2 regions of the Trichococcus sp. TS_SC_9 genome follow, and region 2 is predicted to be linked to the other one. Evidence: riboswitches for the same ligand, from Rfam matches in the RefSeq annotation. Region 2 holds a riboswitch; the other holds the start of a gene.
The links. A riboswitch is a leader RNA that binds a small molecule or an ion and turns the genes downstream of it on or off. The one in region 2 is predicted to bind FMN.
Positions count from the first base shown of each region.

Region 1: linked by a shared signal. The riboswitch ahead of ribD (bifunctional diaminohydroxyphosphoribosylaminopyrimidine deaminase/5-amino-6-(5-phosphoribosylamino)uracil reductase RibD) and the one ahead of AC0J5I_RS13125 (ECF transporter S component) in region 2 are both predicted to bind FMN.

Region 1 covers NZ_CM149591.1:979,589-990,791, forward strand. The annotation lists gene AC0J5I_RS04495 (PTS lactose/cellobiose transporter subunit IIA) at 47-394, shown strand; gene AC0J5I_RS04500 (PTS sugar transporter subunit IIB) at 391-699, shown strand; gene AC0J5I_RS04505 (PTS sugar transporter subunit IIC) at 716-2,020, shown strand; partial or broken gene AC0J5I_RS04510 (family 1 glycosylhydrolase) at 2,026-2,163, shown strand; gene AC0J5I_RS04515 (prolyl oligopeptidase family serine peptidase) at 2,236-3,561, shown strand; gene AC0J5I_RS04520 (nuclear transport factor 2-like protein) at 3,668-4,069, opposite strand; gene AC0J5I_RS04525 (hypothetical protein) at 4,246-4,425, shown strand; gene AC0J5I_RS04530 (hypothetical protein) at 4,432-4,740, opposite strand; gene AC0J5I_RS04535 (type 1 glutamine amidotransferase) at 4,898-5,575, shown strand; gene AC0J5I_RS04540 (HAD family hydrolase) at 5,824-6,477, opposite strand; gene ribH (6,7-dimethyl-8-ribityllumazine synthase) at 6,495-6,956, opposite strand; gene AC0J5I_RS04550 (bifunctional 3,4-dihydroxy-2-butanone-4-phosphate synthase/GTP cyclohydrolase II) at 6,985-8,181, opposite strand; gene AC0J5I_RS04555 (riboflavin synthase) at 8,204-8,857, opposite strand; gene ribD (bifunctional diaminohydroxyphosphoribosylaminopyrimidine deaminase/5-amino-6-(5-phosphoribosylamino)uracil reductase RibD) at 8,881-9,987, opposite strand; FMN riboswitch at 10,185-10,300, opposite strand; gene argF (ornithine carbamoyltransferase) at 10,521-11,203, shown strand, end outside.
Region 2 covers NZ_CM149591.1:2,701,399-2,712,601, forward strand. The annotation lists gene AC0J5I_RS13115 (helix-turn-helix domain-containing protein) at 1-889, opposite strand, end outside; gene AC0J5I_RS13120 (ferredoxin) at 927-1,163, shown strand; gene AC0J5I_RS13125 (ECF transporter S component) at 1,277-1,849, opposite strand; FMN riboswitch at 1,974-2,101, opposite strand; gene AC0J5I_RS13130 (sensor histidine kinase) at 2,212-4,011, opposite strand; gene AC0J5I_RS13135 (response regulator transcription factor) at 4,008-4,730, opposite strand; gene AC0J5I_RS13140 (pseudouridine synthase) at 4,762-5,499, opposite strand; gene scpB (SMC-Scp complex subunit ScpB) at 5,534-6,154, opposite strand; gene AC0J5I_RS13150 (segregation/condensation protein A) at 6,147-6,920, opposite strand; gene AC0J5I_RS13155 (GNAT family N-acetyltransferase) at 6,917-7,309, opposite strand; gene AC0J5I_RS13160 (purine-nucleoside phosphorylase) at 7,428-8,246, opposite strand; gene deoB (phosphopentomutase) at 8,261-9,430, opposite strand; gene xerD (site-specific tyrosine recombinase XerD) at 9,476-10,366, opposite strand; gene fur (ferric iron uptake transcriptional regulator) at 10,395-10,850, opposite strand; gene AC0J5I_RS13180 (CvfB family protein) at 10,884-11,203, opposite strand, start outside.

The sequences.
Region 1 (11,203 bases), 1.4 Mb from region 2:
TTTTGCATATCTATAAATGAAAGGATAGAGGACAGGAGGGATTCATTTGGAAGACGAGGAGAAAATCATCATGCAACTGATCATCCATGGGGGAGATGCCCGCGCGTTCAGCATGAAAGCGATCCAAGCCGCCGAAAAGGGCGAGTTTATGGAAGCCGATAAACTGATGGGGGAGGCCAGGACTTCCCTGAACAAGGCGCATGACCTGCAGACAACAATCATCCAAGAAGAAATCAGAGGTAAACCGACCAGCACGACGCTGCTGATGGTCCATGCACAGGATCATGTGATGAATGCCATGACCGTGAGGGATCTGGCGCAACACCTGATCCAACTGAGGGAAGAAGTCCATTTATTCCATACACAAAAAATGAGCCAGGAGGGGATTGCATGACACTATCAATTATGTTGGCTTGTGCAGGAGGTTTCTCAACCAGTATGCTGGTTGAACGGATGAAGGATGCGGCAAAAGAAAGAGGGATAGAGGTCACTATCGACGCCACTGCGGAGGGAAAAGTGGATAAACTGATTCAGAATATCGACATTCTTCTGCTGGGCCCACAAGTCGGTTACATGGAAGCGAGCTTCAAAAAGAAGTACAGTGGCCATCAGGTCACGATCGCAACGATTCCTTCGATGGATTACGGCATGATGAACGGCAAAAAAGTATTGGCAGATGCTTTGAATTTATTAAATTAATAGGGGGCTGAAAAGAATGGCTGATTTTTCAAATGTGCAAATGAGTTTACAACGTGGTGCGGGTGCGATCCAAAACAACAAATACATTAGTGCCATCACGAATGGTCTGATGTCAGCGATGCCGATCACGATCGTGGGTGCCTTGGGGAGTCTCGTGAACAGTTTCCCGGTTCAAGGGTATCAGGATTTTTTGGTCAGCACTGGATTGAAAACGATTACGGTTATTCCTTCCGAAATAACGACCAACCTTTTGGCTATCTATGTTGTTTATTTGATCGCTGCGAAGTTTGCCGAGTCCTATGACATCGACGGTACGCCGGCAGGGATTCTTGCCTTGATGAGCTTTTTGATTGTGACACCTTTCAATTATTCCGAAGCGAACACATTGGCCTCGCTGCCCGCTACTTGGATGGGCGCACCGGGACTGTTTACTGCCTTTTTTGTCGCGTTATTGTCCGCGAAAGTTTATACCATTTTTAAAATTAAAGGCTGGGTCATCAAGATGCCTGACGGCGTACCGCCTACCGTATCCAAATCATTCTCCGGTTTGGTGCCTGGATTGGTGCTGGCAGTCATCGCAATGGTCATCCGCTACGTGATGACGTTGACTGCCTATGCCGATATCCATTCGTTCATCTTTTCAGTAGTGGCTGCACCATTGACCAAACTGGGCGGAAGCTTTACGGCTCTGTTGGTTGCGATGTTTGCGGCACAAATTTTGTGGTTGGTCGGTGTACACGGCGCGATGGTTGTCTACAGTGTATTTATGCCGATTTGGACACCGCTTGGTACCGAAAACTTGGCAGCGTATAACGCTGGTCTGGAAATCCCGAATATCGTTTCCGGAAGCATGTTCGGGATGGTCCTATTCATGGGTTCAGGCGCTACCTTAGGTTTGGCGCTGGCGATGCTGCGGGCAAAATCGGAGCAATACCGTGTCCTTGGAAAATTGAGCTTGATACCGAACATCTGCGGCATCAATGAACCGATCATCTTCGGTATGCCGATCATCATGAACTTCACTTTGGCTATCCCATTCATCCTGGTGCCTTTGATCATTGCAGTTACTTCCTATCTTGGCATGCTGACAGGCATCCTGCCTTACCTGCCGGGTATCGCGGTGCCGCTGGGTGTTCCGGTCATCATCAACGGATTGATGGCAGGCGGCTGGAGATGGGCTGTCTATCAAGCACTTATGATCGCTGTGAGCTATTTCGTCTATCTGCCGTTCTTCAAGGTCATGGATAAAGCCGCTTATAAGCAAGAAGTGGAAGCACAACAGCAAACAGAAGCAACTGAATTGGACAACGCATTAGTTTAATATATGGCAAAATGTCCAAACGCTACGGCTTCATCTATGTCGATCATGATGATGAAGGAAAAGGCAGCTTGAAACGCAGCAAAAAAGATTCGTTCCACTGGTACAAGAAGGTCATCGCTTCAAACGGGGCCGACCTGGACTGAACGCCGTGAGCAGGCGCAACATTTTCTGTAAGAATCCAACACAAAAATATAAATAGATCGGGAGGAAAAAATATGATGGGTAGAGTGAAAAAAATGGCTAAAGTAACGGCATTGAGCGCAGTGGTTTTAGGTGGGCTGTTTGCGACGGCTGATCCGGTTTTGGCAAAAGAGTTGAAGACGCAGCCTGCATCCTATGAAACGGTCATCGAAGTGAAGGATTGGGGCGCAACGGTGACGAAGATCATCGTGGACTTGGGCAGACCGGTTCCGCAGGGATCCGTGACGACTGATACATTCAGCGTTAACGTCTCAAGAAGTGACAGCCGTTTGAATCCCTCCTTGCTGGGTGAAGGCATCGTGAACGTCACCAATGCCTACGTGGCCGACAAAGACGGCAATTCGGCCGTTCAGACAGGCAAATATGCGGTACTGGAAATGGAATACGGTCCGACTTTGGCTCTGAGCTCTGCTTTGAACTATCAAGTCGCTACCGGCCGCAATGATTGGACGACGAACGCATACACCATCACGCAGCAGGCGGCAATCGAAACGCCGGCTGGCTCCGTATCCGGTCTGGTCGTCACCGAATTTGCCGGAACAACCAAGGAAATCATCGGAGATTTCGAAACCGGCGCATCGACCTTTGACGATGGCACATTGACTTATGCTGACTACAGCCCGGCGCAGGACAACCAAGAAAATCCGTTGATCATCTGGCTGCATGGCGGCGGGGAAGGCGGAACGGATGCGACAATCCCGTTAGCTGCAAACAAAGCGACTGCTTTGGCTACGGATGAGATCCAGTCCTACTTCGATGGGGCCTATGTCTTGGCTCCGCAGACACCGACTTATTGGATGGACGGAATCGGCGGAAGAGCGGATGGCACTTCCAAGTACGAAGATGCTTTGATGGCGCTGATTGAAGAGTACGTCGCCAACAATCCGGATGTCGATACGGACCGGATCTATATCGGTGGACCGTCCAACGGCGGCTACATGACGATGCTGATGGCGCGTGATTACCCTGGCTACTTTGCTGCCGCTTTCCCTGTCTGCGAAGGTTTGAATGATGTTTTGATCTCGGATGCGGACATCCAGAATCTGGCGCAGACGCCGATCTGGTTCACTGCCGCCGCAAACGACATGGTGCTGCCTCCAGCAATCAATACGTTGCCTACCTACGACCGCTTGTTGGCCGCTGATGCAGATGTTTACTTGACCTTGTTTGATAATGTCGAGGACACTTCCGGTCTGTACACAAATGTGGACGGCACGCCTTATCAATACAATGGCCATTTCTCTTGGGTATATGTCCACAACAATGAAGTGTCGGCAGTGATCGGCGGAACAGAGATCACGTTGATGCAGTGGTTGTCCGAACAGTCCTTGAACGACTGATCTATTTGATGCAGCTTTTATAAAACGAACAGCCTCCGGAAGTCCGTAACATACGGATTTCTGGAGGCTGCTTTTATGTAGTCAGGAGACGTTAAGTGACTTGGTATCAGTGGGCGGACAGTGGTTTGTCGGACAAAGCCCAGCCTTCGATGACGCGTACCCCGATCGGTTCGGGATTTTCTTTGAATTTGACGAACTCCATTGTTTTCTGTTCGATCCGTTCGCCGGTGCGTTTGTCGATGATATATACGTTATAGCGGATGGCGCCCCACTCACCTTCTACAATCATATTATGGAATTCGCCCAGTTCGATGTCATAGGCTTGGAAAAGTTGCCCCATCATGTCCTTGTATTGTTGCAAGGTCAAGCGATCGCTGTAAACATTGTAGTGCGCATCCGGTTCATACAAAGTTTCGCACCACTCCAGCCAAGCATCGTACCCATTGTTCCAATTTTTGAAGCCTTGCTCAAATCTCTCTCTGATCGCATTCTCAAAATTCTGACTCATTATTTTTCCTCCTTTGATTTGGGCTACTTTTGTGTTCTGTAGACCTTGGTATGACTATATCAACAGGGGATAAACTGAACGTAAACTTTGCAATGCGCATCAAAAAGAATAAAAATATCCCGAAATATTCGGGCGGAATATTGTATGATAGTGAAAACTGCAGGGGAGGGATTGTGATGGTTGAACTGGATCGATTGGTCAAATTGCTTGTCGAGAAGATGCTGCGTTCGTCCAAAAAACCGGAGCCAAGCGGAAGTGGGACCGACGAGGGAAAAACAGCCGAGCCTAAGCGCCCAGAGAGAATCTTGGAGGAAACTGCTAAAGACGAAACGGACGAAAAAATGCCTGAAGGGTGATTCCCTTCAGACATATTGGAGCAGTTCGTCATAATAAAGCTTCATGATCAATTCCCGATCGGCCGTAGTGGGTTTGTCGATGTAGATGACGTATTCGGCATCCCAGGTATAGGCGGATGTGCCTTCCAGAAACGGGTTTTCTACTGGCGTTTCGGTTTCCAGCTCGGCGATGAGGACGGCGATGTAGTCTTCGCTTTCGGTTTCGTCATGGAAGTCGAAGTCGTCGCTTGTCTCGATGTAGAGTTTGTAGGCTTTGTTCGGGTGCTCAGCTTTGAATTTTTTGATGATCGCAATTTCTTTGTCCAGATTTCTCATGGTACTTGCTCCCTTCGAAAATGGCTTTGGATCAAGTGTTTTCTATAGGTCTATCATAACATTCTCGACCCGCATCTGCACTCAATAACACGGGATGGATGACTGTTGAGGGCTCATATATTATGATGGGAATAACTAATTTTGAGGAGGGATCAGCATGGAAATCGCAATTTTACAGCACGTGGATTTTGAAGGGCCAGCGGAAATCGAGAATTGGTGCCGACAGACCGGAACCGAATACAGGGTATACCGCCTCTTTCTGGGGGCGGCATTGCCGAAAGCGGAGGAAACGGATTTCCTGGTGATATTGGGCGGTCCCATGAGCGTCTTGGATGACCTGCCATGGCTGGAGGCGGAGCGGCAACTTATCCGTGCACTCATCAGCCAGGGCAAGCCCGTCTTCGGTGTGTGTCTCGGCGGACAGCAGATTGCCAAAGCTTTGGGGGCTGACATTTTTCAGGGGGAATTCCGGGAAGCGGGCTGGCTGCCGATTCGCACGATGAACTCGGAAACGCTAGGTGAACTGCCTGAGGAACTGGTCGTATTCCATTGGCACGGGGAGCAATTCGGCTTGCCGGAAGGAGCGGAGCGCCTGTTCGCAAGCGATATCTGTGCGAACCAAGGCTTTGTCTATAACGACAATGTGATCGGTCTGCAATTCCATTTCGAATCCACAAAGGAGAGCATTGAAAACATTCTCAAGAACGATGCGGCATTCTTGGACGGAAGCACGTATACGCAGACGGCAGCGGAAATCCGTAATTATCCGATACCTGCGAGCAACCGGGAGTTGCTTTATCGCTTGTTGGACCGGTTGAGTCGGAATTTCCGGTGAAAGAGTCTTTCGTCGGCTGTTCGTCAAATGCTCCCGTGCGAACAGCCGACGAATCCCCGTTGTGTTTGCTGATGTGCAGCTGCACTTTTGCGAAGAGTCAAGGAATCTCCTTTGTGTCGGCTGATGTGCAACAGTTGTTTTGCGAACAGCCGACGAACCCTATTTGTAATGGTTGTTCCACGTTTATGCACCTAATATCCGGAAGCGCAAAAAGAGGCTGGGACAAAATCCCAGCCTCTTTCTATGTCTTACAGCAAGTCATTCAATTCGCGGATATCGTCTATCTGTGCATCCGCCGAGTCCAGTTCTCCAGGGAAGCCGAAGCCGTAGCGGCAGCCCACTGTGCGGACTGGATGATGCTCGGCGACCTCGATGTCCTGGAAACGGTCGCCCACGATCAGGTAACCGCCAGGAAACACGGATCGGATCGATTCGAAAATTTCATATTTTGGGATGAAGCTGAAATCTTCGGTGCAGTACATGCCGTCGAAGTAGCGATCCAAGCCAAAACTTTGCCGGTGCGCTTCCATGTATGCCCGGCTGCAGTTGCTCAAAAAGACCAAACGGTAGCCTTTCTCCTGCAATGCCTGCAAGGTTTCCAGAGCGCCTTCGTAAAGAATGGCCTGCCCGGTTTGGGCTTTTTCCAGAAGGATCTGGCCGATCATTTTTGAGGCCTTCGATCGGACTTCCTCATCCAGATTGGGCATGAAATTTTCCCACATCGCTTTGCTGCTGTAGCCCAGCCACTTCGTGATTTCCGCATCCGCCCAATCTCTTGGAGCGGCGTGGCCGGCTTCAGCGAGGTAAGCATAGGCTTGCTTGAAAGCGTGGATGTAATTCTTGGTGCTGTCATGGAGGGTGCCGTCATAGTCAAGGATGATGGTGCGGACCTCTTTGAACATTAGTTTTCCATGAACTTTTATAAGTTCTTAAGCAGGTTGGCCATTTCAATAGCGGATACGGCACAATCATAACCTTTGTTGCCCGCTTTCGTGCCGGCGCGCTCGATGGCTTGTTCGATCGTGTCGGTCGTCAGGACGCCGAATATGACCGGTACGCCCGTGCTCATGGAGGCTGTCGCTACGCCTTTGGAAACTTCGGAACAGACGTAATCGAAATGCGCCGTTGCGCCTTTGATGACTGCGCCCAAAGTGATGACGGCATCATATTTTCCGGAAGCCGCCATTTTTTGCGCTACCAATGGGATTTCGTATGCGCCAGGCACCCATGCCAAGTCGATGGCATCTTCAGCCACGCCATGACGTTTCAAGCCGTCCAAAGCGCCACCCACCAATTTCGATCCGATGAATTCGTTGAATCTTGCCACCACGATAGCGATTTTTAAATCCTGTGCAATTAATTGTCCTTCGATGATGTTCATTTTGTTTTCCTCCTGTTTGGTTGTTTTTTTATAAGTCTAGAAAGTGCCCCATCTTTTGCTTCTTTGTTTCCATATAGCGTTGTGTTTCGTCGAAGATTTCCAGCTGGATCGGAATCCGTTCGGTGACCTTCAGGCCGTGCTTTTTCAATCCTTCTATCTTAAGCGGGTTGTTCGTCAGCAGCCTGATCTCTTTCACGCCCAAGTCCTGTAGCATCTCGTCGGCCATGTAGTATTCACGCAAATCGCTTGGGAATCCCAACTTCAGGTTTGCGTCAACCGTATCGTAGCCTTGGTCCTGCAGCGCATAAGCGTGGATTTTGTTGACGAGGCCGATGCCGCGTCCTTCTTGGCGCAAGTAGACCAATACCCCGCGACCTTCTTGAGCGATCTGCTTCATGGCCGCGTCCAATTGCTGGCCGCAGTCGCAGCGTTTCGACCCGAAGACATCGCCGGTCAAGCATTCAGAATGGACGCGCACGAGGACGGATTCTTCCGTCGTGACATCGCCCATGACCAAGGCGACGTGGTGTTCGTCTTCGTCGATGCTGCTCACGTAAGTGTAAATGTCGAATTCACCGTATTTGGTGGGCAGTTTGGCTTTGCCTTCGCGCTTGTAGAGCTGTTCGTTCTCTTTGCGATAGGCGATCAGGTCGGCGATTGTGCCGATCTTCAGGTCATGCTCTTTGGCGAAAGTGATCAGTTCGGCTGTGCGCATCATCGTGCCGTCATTGGCCATGATTTCACAGCAGAGACCTGCCGGCTTCAGCCCGGCCAAACGCGCCAAGTCGACGGTGGCTTCGGTGTGGCCGTTGCGCGCGAGCACGCCGTTGTCCACTGCCTTCAGCGGGAAAATGTGGCCGGGTCTACGGAAATCCTCAGGCTGGGCATCATCCTCAACTGCCTTCATGACGGTCAAAGAGCGTTCGAAAGCAGAGATGCCGGTGGTTGTCTCGACATGGTCGATGGCGACGGTGAAGGCTGTCCCGTGATTATCGGTGTTGCGGTCCACCATAGGAGTCAGCACCAGTTTCTCGGTGAGTGTCCGATCCATAGGCATGCAGATTAAGCCTTTCGCGTAGATGGCCATGAAATTAATGTTTTCCGGCGTCGCGAATTCGGCTGCGCAGATCAGATCGCCTTCATTTTCGCGATCCTCATCATCGACCAGCACGATGATTTTTCCGGCTTTGATGTCCGCGATGATTTCTTCAGATGTATTGAACATGTATGTTTCCCTCCTCTTAATTTTAGAAAAAGCCGTTCTCTTGCAAGAAAGCTTCAGATAGATTGCTTTGTTTTGTTTGTTTTTTAGGGCTCAGGCCCAGCAGTTTTTCCACGTATTTGCCGATGATGTCGCACTCCAGATTGACCGTGTCGCCCAATTTCTTCTCAAGCAGGATCGTCTCTGCCCCGGTATGGGGAATGATGGACACCTGGAACGATGCGCTGTCGACTGTGGCCACCGTCAGGCTGACGCCGTCGATGGCAATCGAGCCTTTTTCAATGATGTAGCGGAGCAGCGCCGGTTCGGCCGAGATGGTGATCCAGACGGCATTATCATCCTTGCGGTATTCCTTGATCGAGCCGGTTCCGTCAATGTGGCCGCTGACGATGTGCCCGCCCAGTCGGGTGTCGAGCTGCAATGCCCGTTCCAGATTGACGCGGCCCCCCATCTGTAGGGCTCCAAGATTGGAGCGTTGCAGCGTTTCCGGCATGACGTCGGCTTCGAAGGCATCCTTATGCAGCTTCGTGACCGTCAGGCAGATGCCATTGGTGGAAATGCTGTCGCCGATCTTTGTCCCTGCCAGCACTTTTTTGCCGCCGACTGTGACGACGGAAGATTTTTGGCCCTGGCGGATTCCTTTTAAGGTGCCGACTTCTTCGATGATTCCAGTAAACATGAATTCCCTCCCACTTTCCTCTGTTATTCCTTCTTGGAAAGGTATCCTTCTAAGAGGATGTCTTCCCCAACAGTGCTAGCCTTTAGCTCGATCACGCTGAAAGCTTGGCTCAACTTCTCAATTCCTTCTCCGCCGACGGGTGTTTTTGCCGTTTCTCCTCCGATCAGTTTCGGGGCGACGTAGACTTGCACCTTATCGACGATGTGCGCCTCTAGGGCTGAAAAGTTCAAGGTTGCGCCGCCTTCCAGAAGGATGCTGTCGATGTCGCGCTCCCCAAGGACTCTCATCAGTGCTTTCAGGTCGGTCCGGCCGTCCTTAGCGGGTACAGTCAAAATTTCGATGCCGGCTTCTTCTAGCTGGGCTGCCTTATTGCGGTCCGCCCGTTCTGTCGTTGCGATGATTGTCTTGGCCGTATCCTGATCCTGGAGCACTTTTGCTTCCAGCGGGATGCGCAGGGTGCTGTCGATGATGATCCGCACCGGATTTTTTCCTCCCGGAATGCGGGAGGTTAGTTGCGGATTGTCCATAATGACGGTCTGAACACCGACCATGATGCCGGTGAGGGCGCTGCGCAGTTGATGCACCCGTTCCCTTGCGGCAGGACCGGTGATCCATTGCGATTCACCGGTCCTGGTCGCGATCTTTCCGTCAAGGGACATCGCTGCTTTCATGACGACGAAAGGCTCTTTTTTTACGATGTATTTCATGAATATTTCATTCAAGCGACTGCTTTCTTCGGCCAGCACGCCGGTCACCACTTCGATGCCGGCATCCTCCAGTTTCTTGACTCCGCGCCCGGAAACCAATGGATTCGGATCCAAAGCCGCAATGACGACTCGCCCGATCTTCTTTTCGATGATCTTGTCGGAGCAGGGCGGTGTTTTTCCGTAATGGGAGCAAGGCTCCAGGGTCACGTAGATGGTCGCGCCGGCCACATCTTCTATGGCCGAGCGGAACGCGTTCACTTCAGCATGGCCTTCCCCGATTTTTTCATGGTAACCGGATCCGATGATACGCCCATCTTTTACGATGATGGCGCCTACCATTGGATTGGGCGCAACAGCACCGCGGCCTTTTTCCGCCAATTCCAGAGCCAGTTGCATAAAGTATGTATCCTTATCTTGCATCATTCCGTGCCTCCCTTTTCCAAAATAAAGAGCCCTGAACTGTTCTGCTTCAGGGCTCGACAAAGGAAGGCCAGCTAAATAAAGCCAAAAATCCCTGGGCATAGACTACACCCAGGGATTGACATTCCGATTCATGAACGGATGGCGCGAAAACGTTTTTTGTATGACAAATAAACGTAGCGTGCCATTCGATAAATGGTTGTTGTCTTCTTTCATCCAGACTCTGACTGTCGGCTTCGGAATTTAACCGAATCTGCCTTAACGGCTCGTGGGCTTTACCACCGGTAGGGATTTTCACCCGTCCCTGAAGACTATTCAATTAAGTTGTCTCTAGGATAATCCCAATCCGTGATAATGTCAATTACAATTTTTAACAAACAAATGTTCAGCGGCGGGCGGGTTACCGAAGCGCCAAAGGCTAGTATTTGGCTGTAGGAACCATGCCGTATTCTATACAGTAGGATTAAAATAAAGTTTGTAATTCATTAGAATTGGGTATAAAATGAGTCCAATAATAGTTGCATCACGACTCGGAAATGGTCGTTCGCAAGAACGACAGTGAGAATATAATTAAAAGGGGATGGCAGAATTTGGAACAAGTATTTCAAGGAAGAAGCTTATTGGCGGAAAAAGATTTCACTCGGGAAGAATTAGAGTATCTGATTGATTTTTCGGCGCATCTGAAGGATCTGAAGAAACGAAATATTCCGCACCGTTATCTGGAAGGCAAAAACATCTGCCTTTTGTTCGAAAAAGCATCCACCCGTACCAGAGCCGCTTTTACAGTGGCTGCCATCGATCTTGGGGCGCATCCTGAATATCTAGGGAAAAATGATATTCAATTGGGCAAAAAGGAATCTGTTGAAGATACCGCTAAAGTGCTCGGCAGCATGTTCGACGGCATCGAATTCCGCGGCTTCAGCCAAAAAACTGTCGAAGATTTGGCGAAATATGCCGGTGTGCCGGTATGGAACGGCCTGACGGATGAATGGCATCCGACCCAAATGATCGCCGATTTCCTGACGGTCAAAGAACATTTCGGCAAGCTGGCCGGACTAAAGTTGGTCTATGTCGGGGATGGACGCAACAATGTCGCCAACAGTCTGTTGGTTACCGGCGCTATCCTTGGCGTTGATGTCACGATCTGCGCGCCGGAATCGCTGTTCCCGACCGAAGAATTGGTTGAGATGGCACAGAAATTCGCTGAAAAGAGCGGCAG
Region 2 (11,203 bases):
TCAAGGCAATTTCAGCAAAATGATCTTGGATTGTGCTCTGTTTCAATCCACGCATCGAGATGATTTCATTTATGCTATGCCCGTTCATGAAATAACGCATAGTCGTTTCAGCACTGGCGGAAGCCAAGCCGTTTTCCTTTATCGTCATAAGCATGACCGAAGCAAGGACAGGGAACTTTTCTGGTTCTTTTTCCAATGCAGCATACAAACTCAGCCAATTTTGGTGAAGCAGTATTTTCACTTCGGCTTCATCCAACGAGAACAGGCCGGCCATCTGACCGGTTGTTTTCCTCAGGTGGTCCGTGCCTTCAAATTGCAGTGCAAAGAGCCCTGCATCCCTTTCAGGCAGCCGTGACAGGTAAGTATGCCATTCTTCTCCACAGGCGCGCGCAAAAGTGGCTTTATCTCCGGCATGCTGAGTCAACAAGCGCTTCATCCAAAGCTGCTCTTTCGCTTCCCTCTCAATGGGATAGTAATGCTTATTTTTATGCAGCATTTCGGAAAGGATTTGGATCAGAAAAAGCATCCGGCGGTGCAAAACACTCTGAACGAGGGCAAATCCCATTTGGTTTGGCAAAGAAAAATGCGCGTGACTGCTGAAAAAATCAGCTTGTATCTCGCTTCCCGCTTTGGTCAGAAGATAGCCCTCGCCATCGTTACCGATGATCAAACCATCCGAAAGCAATCGCTCGAGGCCTTTTTTCAACACGATCGGTTTCATGCCCGGCATGACAGTGAAATAGGCTTCCAGATCATATTGACGGCACTGGAGCATGGTGGACACAGTCCGTTTGCCAATCAGGTTATAAAAAAGAGTCGCTTCCTTGATGGGGCGTTCGGTTGAAATGCAATCCAAAAAAAGATACTCTATGTATGTCAAACTTTTCATGTTATCACCACCAAATTTTTGTAAAGAAGGTTACTCTATGTATTATACCAAAGTAAATCAAGATAACTGCATCGCTTGTGGACTTTGCCAAATAATTTCACCGGCTCTCTTCGACTATACTTCCGAAGGGATTGCTTTCTCCATAATGGATTCGAATACGGGCAAAGCACCGATACCCCCCGAACATTTTGGTGCGTTTCTGGATGCCTACCGAAAATGCCCCACTGGCGCCATCTTGCGCTCAGAATCTCCGTTTCCTCCTGTGGAACAGTGATTCCGAGACTTCCATACGGAGGGGACAACGCAAAAGAGGCTGCACTCTGAATCATCACTGATTCGGGTGCAGCCTCTTGTTCTTGAAACAATTAAAATATCAGTCCCTAATGATTACTGGGCAAAAGGAACTTTGTTATGCGCCAGCCAAGGTTTCAGCTTCGGCATCACCAAGAGGATGACCGCACTGACGACAAGTCCTTTGATGATATTGAAAGGCACTATGCCAGCCAATACCAATTCTTTGACAGAACCCATTTCAAAATTCAAAAGATACATGTACAACGGGGTGATGATGAACCAATTGGCCACTGATAAGACAACCGTCAAAACCAAAGTACCCGTCAACAGCGCCAAGATAACGGCTGTTTTTGTTTTTGCTTTTTTCAATAGGTAGTAGATAGGCAACGTGTAAGAGAGCGTCGCCAAGAGACTTGCGAAGTCCCCGATCGGATAGCCCATATCCCCGCCCGTCTGAAGGTAGTGCAAAATGGAGCGGATGACAGCAGAGATGATTCCGCCGGCTGGACCGTAAAGGAAAAATGAAAGCAGAATCGGTAAATCACTGAAGTCGATCTTCAGATAAGAAAATGCTGGAATTACCGGGAAAGCGATGAACATCAGCACAAATGCCAATGCCCCAAATAATGAAATACCGACCAATCTTTTTGTTTTGTTTTGTTGCATGTTAATGAATCCTCCCTGTTGACTGTCTCAGAGATGGGTTTCTCCAAATCCAAAAAGACCCTATTCTTATCATCCTCAAATGGACACATAAAAATAGAGCCTTTGAAATTGCAATTCAAAGAAACCCCATCTTCTCCCATCCAGACTGTACTGTCGGTACTGGAATTACACCAGTTCAGCCCGCAATGAACTATTGCGAGGTCGTGGACTTTTACCACCGGTCGGGAATTTCACCCTGCCCTGAAGACGAATCTTATTTATATTTTGTTATACACAAACTATAAGCGATGCACACACGATTGTCAAGGATAATATCACAGTTTCGAGATAATTATTTTCAGACTATCTTCCGATCGCTTTTCTCAACTTGCGTGAAATGGAAAACGGACCAAGAAAGTCGTCCCTACCCCCGGTTCGCTATGGACTTCTATTTCCCCGTCATGCGCTTCCACGATTGTCTTCACAATCGAAAGCCCGATGCCGGTTCCCTTTTGTTTCGAGTATGTCCGCGATTTATCATTTTTATAAAAACGCTCGAAAATGAACGGTAAACTTTCAGCCTGGATACCGATGCCGTTATCGCTGATTTCAAAGACAACTTTATCCAACATATCATCCAAACGGACCGTGATATGGATGAATTTTTGTCTTCGCGTACCGATTTCGGCTGAATAGCGTACCGCATTGTCGATCAGATTGTAAAACACCTGATTCATTTTCTCTTCGTCAAAAGAATAGACTTTGATGCCATCCGCCAGTTCATAAGAAAATTGGATGGCCGCTTCTTTAAAACTGTTTTCGAACCTGCCCGCCAAATGTTTGAAGAAGGCATCGAGATCGACATTTTGCTGGTTCAATTCTATGTAACCCGCTTGCATTCGCGACAAATCCAGAAGGTTGTTCACCATTTTGTTCATCTCGGTCGTTTCATCCAAAATGATTTGGGCCATTTCGATTTTCTCCTCATTGCTTTCAGCGATGTTATCGATAATGGCTTCGCTGTACCCTTTTATCATCTGCAACGGCGTCCGCAAGTCATGGGATACATTCGTGATGAAATCACCGCGGATAATATCCAATTGCCTTTCGTTCGTCACATCCTGCAACACAATCAGAACCCCGGCAGTTTTTTGCAGATCTGTTTGGATGACCGGCGTCACTTTAACGTTATAATGCCGCTGGGACCAACTGAGCTCCACTTCCGATCCGGATGTTGTGTTGAAGGCATGTTGGACCATTTCCTTGAACTGGTGCGGTATTGCTTTAGCTTCTGCATTCGGATCCACCCTTCGCCAAAAATCCAAAAATTCTTGGCCAGGTCCATTCACTAATTTCAAATGAAAATTTTGGTCAAAGTAAAGGATTCCTGCCGGCAAAGAATCAAACAGATGATTCAACAGTTCCCGCTCTTCCCTGTTCATCAGCGTCGTGGCTTGGAGAGTCTTTCCCAGCTTATTCATGGCGGTGCCCAATCCGGATATTTCATCATAGGATTCGAACGTAATCCGCTTGGAAAAATCATTCCGGGAGTATTTGAAGGCGATATCCTTCATAACCTCCAACGGTTCGGCAACATTCCTTATCAGGTACTGATAATAGATGATCGTCCCCATTAGATAGACTGTCAACAACAACAAAGTAATGCTTTTTGCGTTCAGTTCATAAGCCTGAAATTCGTCCAGCTCATAACTGATGACGAGCATTCCGGCTTGTCCCTGCAATTCAAAAGTATGAACAAAAACCATCAAAAGCAAGGGATTATTTTCCTCGTCCTCTATGGTGATCCGGCTGAAATCATCTACTTTACCATCGATTGCATCCAGAATTTCATCATTCGCCAGAATGTTCTCAAGAAGCAGTTCAGACTGCTCTTGAAGATCCGGTTTTTGTACGACGAAACGGCTCTGATCCGCTATTTTGATGTAATAGGATAATTCAGGATCCAGCGATTGCACAACCCCTGTTTGGGCGAGATAATCTTCGGGATCGGTCATAATCGTATCCTTATACGCAGTGATTTTCTCCTGCAGCAGTTTATTATAAGTATCTTCGATCGAGTTCACACTGATGATTGCGTGGCCGATATACATCAAAGTCATGATGGCTACAGTCAAAAAAGTCAATAGAACCCATGATTTGAGGAATATGCTCGTCCTTTTCATTGTTTGTCGTCTGCTGCTTGGTCATCATTCGGGGAAAATTTATAACCCATCCCCCAAACGGTCACTATCATTTTTGAAACTGGTTTCGATTGCTTCAACAATTTTTCTCGCAACCGCTTGACGTGCGTGTCGACTGTGCGCAAGTCTCCGAAAAATTCGTATTTCCAGACTTCTTTCAAAAGAACTTCCCTCGTAAAGATTTTCTCCGGGGACTTCGAAAGATAAAGAAGCAATTCAAATTCTTTAGGAGTCAAATTGATCGCCACCTCGTCAACCAGCACTTTCCTTGCATCCGGAAAAATCTTCAGCAGCGGATATTCGATTGTGCTCGATTCCGTTTCTGATGGCTTTGTCCGCTTCAGGATGGCTGCGACCCGCAACATGACTTCTCTTGGACTGAAAGGCTTCACGATGTAGTCGTCCGCTCCTGACAAGAATCCCTCTACGCGATTGTTCTCTTCGCCGCGGGCAGTAATCATCATGATCGGTATTTCTTTTTCCTTGCGGACAATTTTGGCTACTTCAATGCCAGTCATTCCAGGAAGCATGATATCCAACAACACCAAATCGTAATGGTTGTTCAAAATCATTTCCACCGCTGTTGTTCCATCCTCTGCTTCGGCTGTTTCATAACCATCCTTTTCCAGATAGAGTTTCAATAATCTTCGGATACGCTCCTCGTCATCCACAATCAATATTTTCCCGCTGGAATTTGTCATCGTGATCATCCTCTCCGATTAGATAAGAAAACTACCTTTTTGATGTTTTTTCGTTCGCAAGAGCCATGTTTTTCAGCTTATCGATTTCAAACGCCTTCAGCTCTCGGTGTTGCCCTGGCTTCAGATCACCGAGCGTAAGGAACCCAAACGATTCTCTTTTCAGTTTTTCGACGGGACAATCAATTTTTTCGAACATTTTTTTGACTTGATGGTTCCAACCTTCATGGATGGTCAACTCAATGATCGCTGTATTTTTTTGGGAATTGGCAGAAATCAACTTAGCTCGCGCTTTTGCAGTTTTTTTGCCGTCAATCACGATTCCGTTTTCCAATTTGTTCAGATCGGAGCGCGTAGGGATACAACCAACCTTAGCAACATAGGTTTTATCGATGTGGTATTTCGGGTGGGTCAACAGATTCGCAAATTCACCATCATTGGTCAAAAGCAGCAACCCGGTCGTATCATAGTCCAATCTGCCGATCGGATAAATCCGCTCTTTTACATTGAAGAAATCAGTGACGACAGTCCGATCTTTATCATCTTTCACAGATGATAGGGTATTCTTTGGTTTGTAGAACAAATAGTAAACCGGCTGTTCGCGATAAATCGGTAAGCCGTTCACTTCCACTCTATCATTTTTTGAAACTTTGACTCCTAATTCCGTTACCTTGTTTCCGTTAACGCTGACTGCACCAGAAGTGATCAGTTCTTCGGCTTTCCTCCGTGAAGCTATTCCTGCATGTGCAATGACTTTCTGTAATCTTTCCATTTATTCACCTATTATTCTTATTTGTTTTTGTCTGTCATTCTTGTTCCGATATGATGGAATCATTCTTAAAAAAAGCAAGTTGGTTATCTGTATCTTCGTCCGCGGGAAAATCAAAAAGATCGAAGGATTCGTTATCCTGCATCTGGAATAATTCGTCCACATTCGGCAGATCCTCTATTGTGGTCAATCCGAAATAATTCATGAAATAATCGGTTGTGCCGTAAATGATCGGTCTTCCTGGTGTTTCCGAACGGCCGATTTCCTTTACCAACCCTCTCAGCAACAACCTTTGGACCAAGCCTGCTGACTGGACGCCGCGGATCTGATCGATTTCCATCCGCGTCAAAGGCTGCTTGTATGCGATGATCGCCAGTGTCTCCAGGGCAGCTTGTGATAAATGGGTCGCGAATGGCGACACAGCGTACATTTTGATTAGTTCTGCATACTCTCTCTTTGTGGCTAGTTGGTATCTTTTGCGGGTTTCGAGAAGCGTCAAACCGGAGTGGATATTGTCGTTATGACTCGCACGCATTTCGGTCAACAAATTTTGTGCTTCCAGTGGTGTGGTCTCCAATAAAGAGGTGATTTCATCCATACTCAAGCCATCATCGCCTGCCACAAACAACAGACTCTCCAGTGCCCCTTTTTTATTCATTTATTAAAACTCCCATATTGCGTAGTATATAAATATCTCCGAATGTGTTCTCTTGCGAAAAATTGATTTTTCTTTCTTTAACCAATTCCAGCATTGCCAAAAATGTATTCACAATCTGCGATTTGGTTTGCACTTCAAAGAAGGCCGTAAAGGGAAGCCTTGGGTCAGAATCATAAGGCAGGTTTTCCAACTTCTCCATGATCCAAGTCATCGTCTGATCCACCGTATATTGATCCTGTTCCATTCTGGCCTGAAGTGGCTTCTTTTTCTGCAATTTTTGATACATTTTCTGAAGCGCGGCAATCAGATCCGCCGCAGAAACTTCGCCTGGAGCAAGAGGGACCGCTTGTTGGAGGTCCTCAAGATCCGTTGCCGGCTTCGTGAAATACAAGCCGCGTTCTTGTTCCATGGTTTTCAATGCCTTGGCGGCTTCCTGGAATTGCTTGTATTCCACCAATTGTTGAATCAAGCTCTCCCTCGGATCCTCGCCGTCTTCATAAAAATCCTCTTCGAAGGTCACTTCTTTTTTCGGAAGCAACATGCGGCTTTTTATCTCCAACAACGTCGCAGCCATCAGCAGATAATCGCCGGCGATATCCAATTTCATCTCCTGCATCGTGTCCAAGTAACGCAGATATTGAAAAGTCACTTCTGCAATCGGAATATCGAAAATATCGACTTTCAACTCTTTGATCAAGTGCAGGAGAAGATCCAATGGTCCCTCAAAATCCGGCAATATGAGGGTGAGTTCATTTTGTTCGCTCACAATGATCCACTCGTTTCCTCATCGCTTCGGTTCGGCTGTTTCTGGTTCCATTTGGCGATGAACGGCGCGGTTTCCAGAGTCCCGTTGATCGCGCTTGTTGGATAGTGTTGCTGCAAGCCATCCAACAACCGATGCACGATGCCTTCCTTCCGAAACGAAGGCGAGACAGCGATATGACGAACCAACACCATTGCTTCATGTATTTGCACACCTATCAAAGCAACGATATTCTCTGTCTCTTCATCTTTCCACAAGAATAGTTTCCTATCGACATTATCAATGTAGCTTTCCATTTCCGGCTTCAGCCTCGCTACATTTTTTAGATCTGTCACATAAGAAAGCAGACCCATAGCTATTTTTTCATATGATTGATTATAAGAAATGAACACTTCGATCTCCTTCTCACTTTGTATTTACCCTGACAGCCGTTCTGGGATGCACCATTCTGAACGGCTGCAGCTCTGCGCAGCAACGTTGTACGAGAGAGTTGTTTTCATGACCTGTTTGTTACAGGGTAGCCAATACATTCTTCAATAAGGCTTTGAATGTTTCCTTGACTCGAGTTGTCGTTTCAACGACTTCTTCATGATTTAGGGTCGCTTGCATTCCTGAAGCTAAATTAGTTATACAGGAAACACCGAAAATGCGCAAACCCGCATGACGCGCTACTATGGCTTCCGGCACTGTGGACATGCCGACAGCGTCAGCACCCAGCACCCGGCACATACGGATTTCTGCTGGCGTTTCATAAGTGGGACCTGTCAGTCCAAGATATACACCTTCCTTCAGATCCAATCCCATCTCGGAAGCGACTTGTTTTATTTTCTCTTGGTATTCGCCATCGTAGGCTTGGCTCATATCCGTAAAGCGTGGCCCCTGCTCAGGATCGTTCGGACCGATCAATGGATTTTGACCCGTCAGATTGATGTGATCCGTAATCAGCATCAAATCCCCCGGTGTAAATGCATAACTGATGCCTCCGGCCGCATTTGTCAGCGCCAAGGAATGGATACCCAGATACTTCATTACCCTGATCGGAAAAGTAACCGCTTCGAGCCCGTAGCCCTCATAGAAATGAAAGCGGCCTTGCATGGCGATGACTTTTTTCCCACTCAGGTTCCCGTATACGAGTTGGCCTTTGTGACCTTCAACCGTCGATACAGGGAAGTAAGGGATTTCCTCATATGGGATCGCAATCGCGTCCGTTATCTCATCAGCCAATTCGCCCAAGCCTGAACCCAAAATCAATCCAAATTCAGGTTCCAATAAACCTTTTTCTTCCAAATATTTGGCAGCTATCCGCACATTATTTTGATCATTTGTCATATTCCCACACCTCGCTAGTCCAATTCATCCAAAAAGCTGCGGCCGTTTTGAGTAGCGGCCACTCGAAAATTATCGGATACGGTTGCGCCGATATCCGCAAACTTGCCCTGATCCATCTTACCGCGGCCCGCCATTTTTTTCGAATAGGCCAATAATGGAACATATTCACGCGTATGATCTGTCCCCGGGAAAGTTGGATCATTCCCGTGATCTGCAGTGATCAACAACAAATCATCATCCGCTAAAGCAGCCAATATTTCAGGGATGCGCGCATCAAAGTCTTCGATTGCCTCAGCATACCCTTTCACATCCCGGCGGTGTCCGAACAGCGCATCGAAATCGACCAAGTTCAAGAAGCTTAAACCCCGAAAATCTTTTTCCATGATAGTCAACAACTGGTCGACACCGTCCATATTGCTCTTAGTGCGCACATATTCCGTTATGCCCTGGCCATTATAGATGTCATTGATTTTGCCGATTGCGATGACAGCGTAGCCGCCTTCCTTCAGATGATCCAACGTTGTTTGCCCGAATGGGTCCAAGGCGTAATCGTGCCGATTGCTTGTGCGGGTAAAATGGCCCGGAGTCCCGAGATACGGTCTGGCGATGATCCGCCCAATCATATAGGGGTCCTCCAAAGTGATTTCCCTGACATATTCGCAGATCGCGTACAATTCTTCAAGCGGAATGATCTCTTCGTGCGCAGCAATCTGCAGCACCGGATCCGCCGATGTGTAGACGATCAGATCACCGGTCTTCATTTGGTGCTCACCGAACTCATCCAGGATTTCAGTCCCGCTTGCCGGCTTGTTTCCGATAATTTTGCGGCCTGTATGATTTTCGATTTTTTCAATCAAATCCTGCGGGAAACCTTCAGGAAAAACGCGGAATGGCGATTGGATGTTCAGCCCCATGATTTCCCAATGGCCTGTCATCGTATCTTTCCCGACGGACTGCTCCTCGAGTTTCGTGTAGTAGCCGATGGATGCGCTGTCCGGCTTGACGCCGCTCAATTCGCGGATATTGCCCAAACCCAACTTTTCCAGATTAGGAATGTTCAGCCCGGCGACTTCAGCGATATGCCCAAGCGTATCCGAGCCGACATCTCCGAATTTGTCTGCATCAGCTGCTTCGCCAATGCCGACTGAATCCATCACGATCAAATGGATGCGATTAAATTTCATGATTCTATTCCTCCCTTATCCTCAGCGGACTTGAGCTGTTGCGCTTCAAGCGCGCGGATGATACTTTTGATAGATTTCTGCCATTCTTTCTGTTGTGATGTGCGTATAAATCTGAGTTGTTGAAATATCAGCATGCCCCAACAGTTCCTGCACAATCCGCAGATCCGCTCCGTTTTCAAGAATATGCGTTGCAAAGGAATGGCGCAACATATGCGGCGATACATTTTTTTGAATGCCGGCATCCCGCACGGTTTGCTTCAGATTTTTCCAGATCCCTTGGCGGGTGAACCCATTGCCATGGAAATTCAGGAACAGGAAGGCCGTTTCTTTCCTCCCATGCGCCAAAGCTGGCCGACTGTCCGACAAGTATTCCGAAATCCAGAAGGCGGCTTCCTCCCCCAAAGGCACGATTCTTTCTTTATCGCCTTTACCGATTGTTTGGATGAACCCGATATCCAGATGGATTTCACTCATCGTGATGTGGATGAGTTCACTGACGCGAAGACCGGTGGCATACAACAATTCTAATATGGCGCGATCCCTTAGTCCCAGGACAGTTTTGACATCCGGTGCAGCCATCAAGCGTTCGATTTCAGCCATCGAAAGCACTTTCGGCAACTTTTGTTGTTTTTTTGGCAGCTGAATGGTGACCATCGGATCATTTTCGATCAATCCTTCTTGCTTCAAGTATTGATGGAATCTCCGGAGACTGGTGATCATCCTTCCGATTGAGGCTGTCGCTAATTTTTCTTCATTCAAAAATTGAAGATACAAAAGCACGTCCGGTTTGGTCGCATCCCCGAATGCATGAATAGCATTCTTTTCCAGAAATTGACTGTATTTTCTGAGGTCTCGCAGATAACTGATGATTGTGTTATCGGACAACCCTCGCTCGATCCTCAAATAACGCCCATATTCATTGATTTCTTCTTCCATGTCGGTAACCCATTTCATCCTTTTGAGGCTATTTATTCCTCAGTTTTTGTTGGCATTCGCGGCAGATGCCATGAAAAGTCAAGCGATGGTCTTTTACCACGAATTGATAGCGGGATTCGACATCTTTTTCGACCTCACCTAACAAATCTTCGTGTATTTCCTCGATGTTGCCGCATTCGATGCACAAAAGATGATGATGGAAATGCTCATTGCTGGTTCTTCTTAAATCGTATCGAGATAACCCATCTTCAAAGACTACTTTGTACGTGATGTTCAATTCGGTCAAGATTTCCAATGTACGATAGACCGTCGCAAGGCCGATATCAGGATGTTTAAGCCGCAACAGCAGGAAAATTTCCTCCGCACTGAGATGCTCTTTTTCCTTTTCCAGCAGCACGCCGACAGTCGCTTCCCGTTGTGGAGTGAGCTTGAATCCTGCCTCTTGCAATTGTTTTTTGATGGTGTTTAATGACAATTCCGTCACTGCTGTCGGCTCCTTTGAGGACAGGCTGAATACCTAATCCTTTTTGATTAATTTTGTGTGTCCATCTTCTTGGATGATCAATCTGGCTTTCAACAAATGGCCCAACGCTCTTTTGAACTGCGCTTTGCTGATGCCGAAGTATTCTTTGATTGCTTCAGGATCACTCTTGTCCCAATAAGGCAAACTGTGCGTGGGACTCTGCTCCAACAATACCAAAATCATGGCTGCATCTTCACTGATAGCTTCATGCGCCCGCGGTTTCAGGGATAGATTCAGCATGCCGTGTTGACTGATTCCGACGACTCGCCCGCTGACGACTTCGCCCAAGCGCGGTTCAATCTCCCGCTCGGATG